Regions from separate parts of the Mesorhizobium sp. M0904 genome, predicted to be linked through region 1. Evidence: riboswitches for the same ligand, from Rfam matches in the RefSeq annotation. Region 1 holds a riboswitch; the other holds the start of a gene.

Evidence for each region. A riboswitch is a leader RNA that binds a small molecule or an ion and turns the genes downstream of it on or off. The one in region 1 is predicted to bind thiamine pyrophosphate.
Region 2: another riboswitch for thiamine pyrophosphate. It lies ahead of thiB (thiamine ABC transporter substrate binding subunit); the one in region 1 lies ahead of thiC (phosphomethylpyrimidine synthase ThiC).

The regions. Positions count from the first base shown of each region.
Region 1 is NZ_JAMYOC010000013.1:50,239-54,632, reverse strand. It holds gene thiO (glycine oxidase ThiO) at 1-769, opposite strand, end outside; gene thiC (phosphomethylpyrimidine synthase ThiC) at 766-2,601, opposite strand; TPP riboswitch at 2,704-2,820, opposite strand; gene queE (7-carboxy-7-deazaguanine synthase QueE) at 3,098-3,835, opposite strand; gene queD (6-carboxytetrahydropterin synthase QueD) at 3,832-4,188, opposite strand; gene queC (7-cyano-7-deazaguanine synthase QueC) at 4,188-4,394, opposite strand, start outside.
Region 2 is NZ_JAMYOC010000007.1:54,835-59,228, forward strand. It holds gene thiP (thiamine/thiamine pyrophosphate ABC transporter permease) at 1-877, opposite strand, end outside; gene thiB (thiamine ABC transporter substrate binding subunit) at 1,118-2,131, opposite strand; TPP riboswitch at 2,175-2,289, opposite strand; gene NKH80_RS09455 (thiamine diphosphokinase) at 2,430-3,074, shown strand; gene NKH80_RS09460 (ABC-F family ATP-binding cassette domain-containing protein) at 3,076-4,394, shown strand, end outside.

The DNA of each region.
Region 1 (4,394 bases):
GATGGACGACATAGGCAGCACCCAGCAGCTCCATCATGGAGCGAGCCGTGACTGGTCCGGCGGACTGGCTTTCAATCATCGTCGCGCCGATCATGAAACGGTGGTCGGTGCGCGGCACTGCATAGAGTGGAAAGCGCGGATGCAGCAGCCTGACCGGGCGCGACAGCGAGATATCAGGCGTGCGCAGGATCAGCATCTCGCCGCGAACGCCGCGCAGCCTATTATCGGCTGCTGCCATTCCGGTGCAGTCGAGCTGACCATCGAAACCGCAAACATGCCGGGCATCGGCATCGAAGCGGAATTCGACGCCCATCGCCGCCAGCTTGTCATGAAGTTCCGCCATAGCCTGGCGCGGGTCGAGATGGGCCTCATCGGGGAAGAGCAATCCACGGCGGAAGCGGCCGGCGAGGTCGGGCTCCAGCAAGGCAATTTCATCTTCCTCGACGTGCCGATGGCCCGACGTGCGGCTGGCGAACCGGTCGAGCTCGCCAGCATCGCGCGGCGCGGCCACGACCAGCGTTCCGGCCCGCGTCACCTGGCCGGGCGTTGCGGCATCCCACCAGTCGGCGGCACCGCGCCCGAGATCCAGCACCGGCTGCTCGGCGCTTTCGCGCTCGCACCATGGCGCCAACATGCCGCCGGCGAACCACGACGCATTGCCCCCAAGGCCAGGCCTTGTCTCGGCAACGGAAACCGCCGCGCCGCGTGCGGCGAGCTCGAAGGCGGCGGTGAGGCCGGCAACGCCGGCCCCTTTGACCAGCACCTTCATGATGGCTCACCTGGCTGAGGTATGAGCGGTGCGCCGGTCTCGTCCGCCGGCAGGTAGAGATCGCCGCCCTCGCGGTATTTCGCCGCCATCGCCGCCATGCCCTCCTTCTGCGCTTCGGCGCGGATGTCGTGGGAAATTCGCATCGAGCAGAATTTCGGTCCGCACATCGAGCAGAAATGCGCCAGCTTGTGCGCCTCCTTGGGCAAGGTCTGGTCGTGGAAGGACCGCGCTGTTTCGGGATCGAGCGACAGGTTGAACTGGTCCTCCCAGCGGAACTCGAATCTGGCCCGCGACAGCGCGTCGTCGCGGATCTTCGCCGCCGGGTGACCCTTCGCCAGGTCGGCGGCATGCGCCGCGATCTTGTAGGTGATCACGCCGGTCTTGACGTCGTTGCGATCGGGAAGGCCGAGATGTTCCTTCGGCGTGACGTAGCAGAGCATGGCGGTGCCGAACCAGCCGATCATCGCCGCACCGATGCCGGAGGTGATGTGATCGTAGCCCGGCGCGATGTCGGTGGTGAGCGGTCCAAGCGTATAGAACGGCGCTTCGCCGCAGACCGCGAGCTGCTTGTCCATGTTCTGCTTGATCTTGTGCATCGGCACGTGGCCGGGCCCCTCGATCATCACCTGGCAATCTTTCGCCCAGGCGATCTTGGTCAGCTCGCCGAGCGTTTCCAGCTCGGCGAATTGCGCGGCGTCGTTGGCATCGGCGATCGAGCCGGGACGAAGGCCGTCACCGAGCGAGAAGGACACATCATAGGCGCGGCAGATGTCGCAGATTTCGGCGAAATGCTCGTAAAGGAAGCTTTCCCGGTGATGGTGCAGGCACCATTTGGCCATGATCGAGCCGCCGCGCGAGACGATGCCAGTGACCCGGTCGACGGTCAGCGGGATGTAAGGCAGCCGCACGCCGGCGTGGATGGTGAAATAGTCAATGCCCTGTTCGGCCTGTTCGATCAGCGTGTCGCGGTACACCTCCCAGGTCAGATCCTCGGCAATGCCGCCAACCTTCTCGAGCGCCTGGTAGAGCGGCACCGTGCCGATCGGCACCGGCGCATTGCGGACGATCCAGTCGCGGATGTTGTGGATATTGCGGCCGGTCGACAGGTCCATCACCGTATCGGCGCCCCAGCGGATCGCCCAGACCATCTTTTCGACCTCTTCGGCCATCGAGGAGGTGACAGCGGAGTTGCCGATATTGGCGTTGATCTTCACCAGGAAATTGCGGCCGATGATCATCGGCTCGCTTTCGGGATGGTTGATGTTGGCGGGAATGATCGCCCGTCCGCGCGCCACCTCGTCGCGGACGAATTCGGGCGTGACGAAATCGGGCAGCGTCGCGCCGAAAGCCTCGCCGTCGCGCTCAAGCTTGCCGTGCAGGATCTCGCGACCAAGGTTCTCGCGAATGGCGACGAACTCCATTTCGGGTGTGATGATGCCGGCGCGTGCATAGGCAAGCTGCGTCACCGCCTTGCCTGCTTTGGCTCTGAGCGGTCGGTGGCGGATGGGAAATTCCGGTGTCAGGCGTTCGCCCACCGCAAATCCATTGTCTTCCGGCCGGATATGGCGGCCGTCATAGACTTCGACATCGCCCCGCGCCGTAATCCATTCGTGGCGAAGCCGTGCAAGGCCATTTTCGATGCTGGTTTCGACAGTCGGGTCTGTATAGGGGCCGGACGGATCGTAGACGGTGACGGGCGGTTCGCCGGCCGTCGGATGGACGGAGATTTCGCGCATCGGCACCCTGAGCTGCGGGTGGATGGTACCGGATTTGTGGATTTTGCGTGAGGCAGGCAGCGGTCCCGTCGACACGGCGGGGGTGAGGGCATTCATCTTAAGGCTCCTTTGCTCGTGCATTGGAGACCCAGTTCTGTGCCGGAAGATGAAAAGACGCTTCTGTCGACCTGCCGAAACAGGACCTCGGGCGTAAACTCCCGCAAAGCGCTTGCACCGTCCCTACGCCAGTATGAACTGGATCAGGTTCAACGGGTCACTGCGCCGCGAAAGCCAGCAGTATCTCAGCCCCTTGCCGGGACTCCCCTGGTGAATGACTTACGTTGAACAAGCCGACGCTATTTTGTCAAGCGCATTTGGCCCATGGCGGCGATCGGCGACCACTCAAACCCAGCGGAAGCGCGCGCACGTATCGAGAGCAAGTCACGCCCCAGAGGAGCGCTGAAGCGCCCACAATAAGGCCAGCCCATGCGGATTCGGAACCTTTTCCAGCACGGCATTTTCGGGCTTGCCGAACCGACGTTGCTATCGCCCGATTGGGTGAGTTTGCTTTAGATGTCTGTCTTGCTCGTCATCGGCAATCCTTCCGCGTGGGCTAGACGCCCCGTTTGTTTCCCCACAGCAGAACATGAAGCTGCGGCAGTACACGCGCCTCGAACCACCTGTCGCGGGTCACCTTTTCGACCAGCCATTCCATGCGTTTCATCACACCGGCCATGTCGATCAACGCGTCTTCGTTACCGGGACGCGGCGGCGTGTGATTGCCGGGCTGGAGATAGACGGGCAATTGCGGATAGCGCGCCGCAGCGTCCTTGGCATAGGCATAGTCGTCATCGTCGAAGACGACGAGCTTGAGCGCCATCTGCGGCTTATCCTGCGCCGCCTCGATGCAGGCGTCGAATGCGGCCCAATCCGTCGTCATTCCGCTTGAGGGCGGCTTGGGGCTGAGCACAAGCACGTCGAGATCCGCGAACCATTGCTTGGACACCGATCCTTGGGTTTCCAATGCAAAGCGGTAGCCCTCACCATGCCCGCGGTTGATCAGCTGGCCAAGCGGCTGGATGGCCGGATTGCCGCCCGACAGCGACACCATCACGGGCTGGCCGCCGGAAAGCGCAATGACCTTTTGCCACACCGCGTCGGCAGACATCATCTCCCAATCATGGCGGAAGCGACTGTCCACCGCATACAGGCTGTCGCACCAGGAACAGCGATAATCGCACCCGCCCGTTCTTACGAACACCGTCGGCAAGCCGATCAGCATGCCTTCGCCCTGAATGGTCGGCCCAAAAATCTCGCTGACGCGAATTCCGGGATGCATTGCGCACGTCATGGCCGGTATTCCGCCCAGGTTTTCGGCGTCTCGCTCACCCGCACGGCGGAGGTTTGTGGTAGCCGCACCTTGCACCAGTCGTGGAAGTGCCTGGCCAGACATTCCGCCGTGACACGGTCATGCCCCAGGACGTCGTTAAGATGGCGATGGTCGAACGTCCCGTCGATGTAGTGCTTGAGCGCCGCCAGGTCTTGGTAGTCGCGCACAAAGCCATGTTCGTCCAGTTCGCCACCTGAAAGCTCCACTACGACGATGTAGTTGTGGCCGTGTAGACGCGCGCACTGATGATCTGGTGGCAAGGAGGTGAGCTGATGCGAGGCCGAGAAGTGGAACTCTTTGGTAATGCGGAACATCACGCGCTCCTTGTCTGGATAGCGTGGAGCCAGAAGTCCGCGTCCTCATAATCTGTCGGGTCGGCAATGCCGGCCAGATCGAATGCTTCGCGCCGTTCGACGCATGTCCCGCAGCGACCGCAATGACGTGCGCCGCCCTTGTAGCAGGACCAAGTCGCCTCGAACGGCGTGGCGTACTTTGCCCCCTCGCTGACGATGTCAGCCTT
Region 2 (4,394 bases), on a different contig from region 1:
CGTTCAGCACGGTCTCGGCCGCACCGGCTAAAAAATACCGGCGCGGCGCCACCGGCAGATTGGCGTCGCCGGTCATATTGGCGCCAAGCCGCGTCAAGGCCAGCACGACCACGAAGGTCAGGGCAATCTGCAGCAGGGTCAGCGTCACAGCCCGCGCCGGGTCGAAGTCGAAACGCAGCGCCTGGTAGATGGCAACCTCCAGCGTCGTCGCGCTGGGTCCGCCGCCGAGCGTAAGCACGATGGTGAAGGAGGTGATGCACAGCATGAAAACGAGCCCGGCAACGCCCGGCAAGGCCGCACGCAGCGGCGGCCATTCGATCAGCCGGAAGGCCGGCGCAGCACCCATGCCAAGCTGGCTCGCCAGCCGCCATTGGTCGGCCGGCACGATCTGCAACGCCTCCAGGAACAGCCGCGTCGCCAGCGGCAGGTTGAAGAAGACATGGGCGACGAGTATGCCCGACAGGCCATAGATGCCGGGCCAGCTCTGGCCGCCTAGCGCGCCCAGCGTGCCGGCAAAATAGCCGGCGCGGCCATAGAGTGCCAAGACACCGAGTGCGGCAACAATGGCCGGCAGCGCCAGTGGCACGGCGAAAAGCTGCAGGATAAAGCCTCGCCCGAAAAACTGTGGATGCCGCGACAGGGCACGCGCGACGAACAGCGCTGGCGCGACGGAGAGCAGGGTCGACAACAGAGCCTGCCAGAGCGTGAAACGGACGATACGCAAGAGATACGAATCGAAGGCGGAGACAACACCGGACGGGTCGCGCGTGGCTTCGACGACGAGCCCGGTGAATGCACCGCCGATCAGCAACGCGATGGCGGCGAGCGCGACGATGCCGGCGTTGACGCGGGAGTCAGATGATGGTGCGCGTTGCACGCTAGACCACCAGATTCGAGATTCTTAGTGAGGATTGCGTTCCTTCGCGCCCCCCTCTGTCCTGCCGGACATCTCCCCCACAAGGGGTGAGATTGGCAGTTTCAGCGCTCCGCTCATTCCAGCAACATCGGCGACTGGCGAAAGCCGCCGTGCCGTCCGATCTCCCCCCTTGTGGGGGAGATGTCCGGCAGGACAGAGGGGGGCGCCGTAGAGCGATCATCTTCGATCAATCGGCCAAAGCTACTTGCTCATCGCCGCAAGCCACTCATCGACCCAGGCCTTGCGGTGGGCCGCGACTTCCTCCGGGCTGAACAGCAAGGTTTTGGTCGGTTTGACAAGCTTGTCGAACGCCGGATTGAGCGGCTTGTCGGTCTTGCCGGCCGGGAACATCCAGTTGGTTTCGGGAATGACATCCTGGAATTTCGGTCCGGTCATGAAGGCGATGAACTTTTCCGCCAGCGGGTTCTTCGCGCCCTTGGTGGTGATCCCCGCAACTTCGATCTGCAGGTATTCGCCTTCCTCGAAGGACGCCGCCTGGTAGCGCTCGGTGTTTTCGGCGACCATGTGGTAGGCCGGCGACGTGGTATACGACAGCACCATCGGCGCCTCGCCCTTGGTGAACAGGCCGTAGGCCTCGCTCCAGCCTGGCGTCACCGTCAGCACCTTTGCCTTGAGCTTGGCCCAGGCTTCGGGCGCCTTGTCGCCATAGACCGACTTGACCCACAACAGCAGGCCAAGGCCCGGCGTCGAGGTGCGCGGGTCCTGGATGACGATCTTCTCTCCGGCATCGCCCTCGACCAATTCCCTGAGGCTCTTCGGCGGGTTCTTCAGTTTTTCGGTATCGTAGACGACGGCGAAATAGCCATAGTCGAACGGCACGAAAGTATCGTCGCGCCAGCCGCCCGGCACGCTGACATCCGATATGGCGCCATGCGGCGAAAACAGGCCGGTTGCCTTGGCGTCGGCGGTTAAATTGGTATCGAGGCCAAGCACGATATCGGCCTTGGTGGCGGCCCCTTCCAGCTTCACACGGTTGAGCAGCGCCACGCCGTCAGCGACCGAGACGAATTCGACGACGCAGCTGCACTCGGCCTCGAAGGCCTTCTTCACCGCCGGTCCCGGACCCCAATCGGCGGTGAAGCTTTCATAGGTATAGACGGTCAGTCTATCCTGTGCCGATGCCTGCCCTGGCAGGGCGAGCGCGGATGCCGCAAGCAGGACAATCGGGACAAGAGAGTGGAAAAAACTGCGCATCGGCGCCTCCTTCGTTCGCATTGAAAGGAATTGAGGCGCCGGGCTGTCCGAAGCGTCTAATCCCTCCGCCGGTACAAACCGGATCAGGTTCAGCGGGTTGGCAGTCTTGCCTCTCAGCCGGTCCGCGAAGATCGCGTCCGGCACCCCGTTAGAGCGTTTCGACACATAGGCCCGGCCGAAGTGCCGCGCAAGCGGAAGTTTGCCGGGCATCCAAAGCCCAGCCTTCCGTTTCGTCTGCCGTTTCATCTTCCGTTTCATTCTTCCGTTTCTGGGGCAGGGCTGGTAAGGGCCACGAGATATGAGCAAATTCACCATCCTGCTTGGCGGCGATCTCATCCGCACGCCGCTGCTCGACCGCCAGGTCGAAGGCTCGCGCGTCATCGCTGCCGATGCCGGCATCGGCCATGCCCGTATGCTGGGCCTGAGGCCGGAACTCTGGGTCGGCGATTTCGATTCCGTGCCTGCCGAGTTGCCGGAGGATCTGGCCGCCGTGCCACGGCAGGTGTTTCCCGCCGAAAAGGACAAGACCGACGGTGAACTCGCTATCGCCGCCGCACTCGAACGCGGTGCGACCAGCCTTGTGCTCGCAGGCGCTTTCGGCGGCAAACGCACCGACCACATCTTCCTGCATCTGGCGCTGAGCGTCCGGCTGGCGGAAGGCGGGACGGACGTGCTTTTGACCAGCGGCGCACAGGAAGGCATTCCCTTGCTGCCCGGAAAGACTGGCTTCGACTATGCCGACGGCACGCTGTTTTCGGTGCTCGGCTTCTCCGATCTCGCCGGCCTGAGCGTCACCGGTGCCAAATGGCCGCTCGACCATGTCGAGGTTGCGTTCGGCTCGTCGCTGACCATTTCCAACGAGGTCAGGGGCCGGTTGGAAATCGCGCTGGCCAGCGGCCGCGCGCTGCTGCTCGCGCATCCTTTTCCCTTACCTGAAAGCTGACATGGCACCGCCGCTTCTCAATCTCGATGGGATAAAGCTGACCTTTGGCGGCACGCCGCTGCTCGACGGTGCCGCCCTGACGGCCTCAGCTGGCGACAAGATCGCCTTGGTCGGCCGAAACGGTTCGGGCAAGTCGACGCTCCTCAAGATCGCCGCCGGGCTGATCGAGCCGCAGGACGGCGAAGTCTTCCGCCAGCCTTCGGCAACCGTGCGCTACTTGCCGCAAATGCCCGACATGGAAGGTTTTGCGACCGTCCGCGCCTATGTCGAGGCGGGGCTCGGGCCCGCCGACGATCCCTATCGCGCCACCTATCTGATGGAGCATCTCGGCCTGACCGGCGAAGAACGGCCGAACGACCTCTCCGGCGGCGAGGCGAGGCGTGCGGCACTCGCCCGCGTCATGGCGCCGGAGCCCGACATTCTCCTCCTCGATGAGCCGACAAACCATCTTGACCTGTCGGTCATCGAATGGCTGGAGGAGGAGCTTGCCCGCACCTCCTCGGCACTGGTCGTCATCTCGCATGACCGCCGTTTTCTCGAGCGCGTGTCACGCGCCACAATCTGGCTCGACCGCGGGCAGACCCGCCGTCTCGACAAGGGCTTTGGCTATTTCGAGCAATGGCGCGACACGGTGCTGGAGGAGGAAGAGCGCGAGCAGCACAAGCTCGGTCGCCAGATCGTCCGCGAGGAGCACTGGCTGCGCTATGGCGTGACAGCGCGGCGCAAGCGCAACATGCGCCGGCTCGGTGAGTTGCAGACCATGCGCCAGCGCTTTCGCGGTCATCGCGGCGCCGAGGGTGCGGCGACGATGACAGCCAGCGACGCCGCCGAATCCGGCAAGCTGGTGATAGAGGCCAGGAACATCGAGAAGAGCTTTGGCGATCTGATCGTGGTCAAGGGATTTTCGACCCGCATCCAGCGCGGCGATCGCGTTGGCTTGGTCGGGCCGAACGGCGCTGGCAAGACGACGCTGTTGAAGATGCTGACCGGCGAATTGAAGCCGGACGCAGGCACGGTGCGGCTCGGCACCAATCTGGAGATCGCCACGCTCGACCAGAAGCGCGAGGCCGTCGATCCACAGGAGACACTGGCGCAGTATCTCACCGACGGTCGCGGCGAGAACCTGGTCATCAATGGCGAACAGCGCCACGTCGTCTCTTACATGAAAGACTTCCTGTTCAAGCCGGAACAGGCGCGCACGCCGGTGCGCGAGCTTTCGGGCGGCGAGCGGGCACGGCTGATTCTCGCCCGCGTTTTGGCGCGGCCGGCAAACCTGCTTGTGCTCGACGAGCCGACCAACGACCTCGATGTGGAGACGCT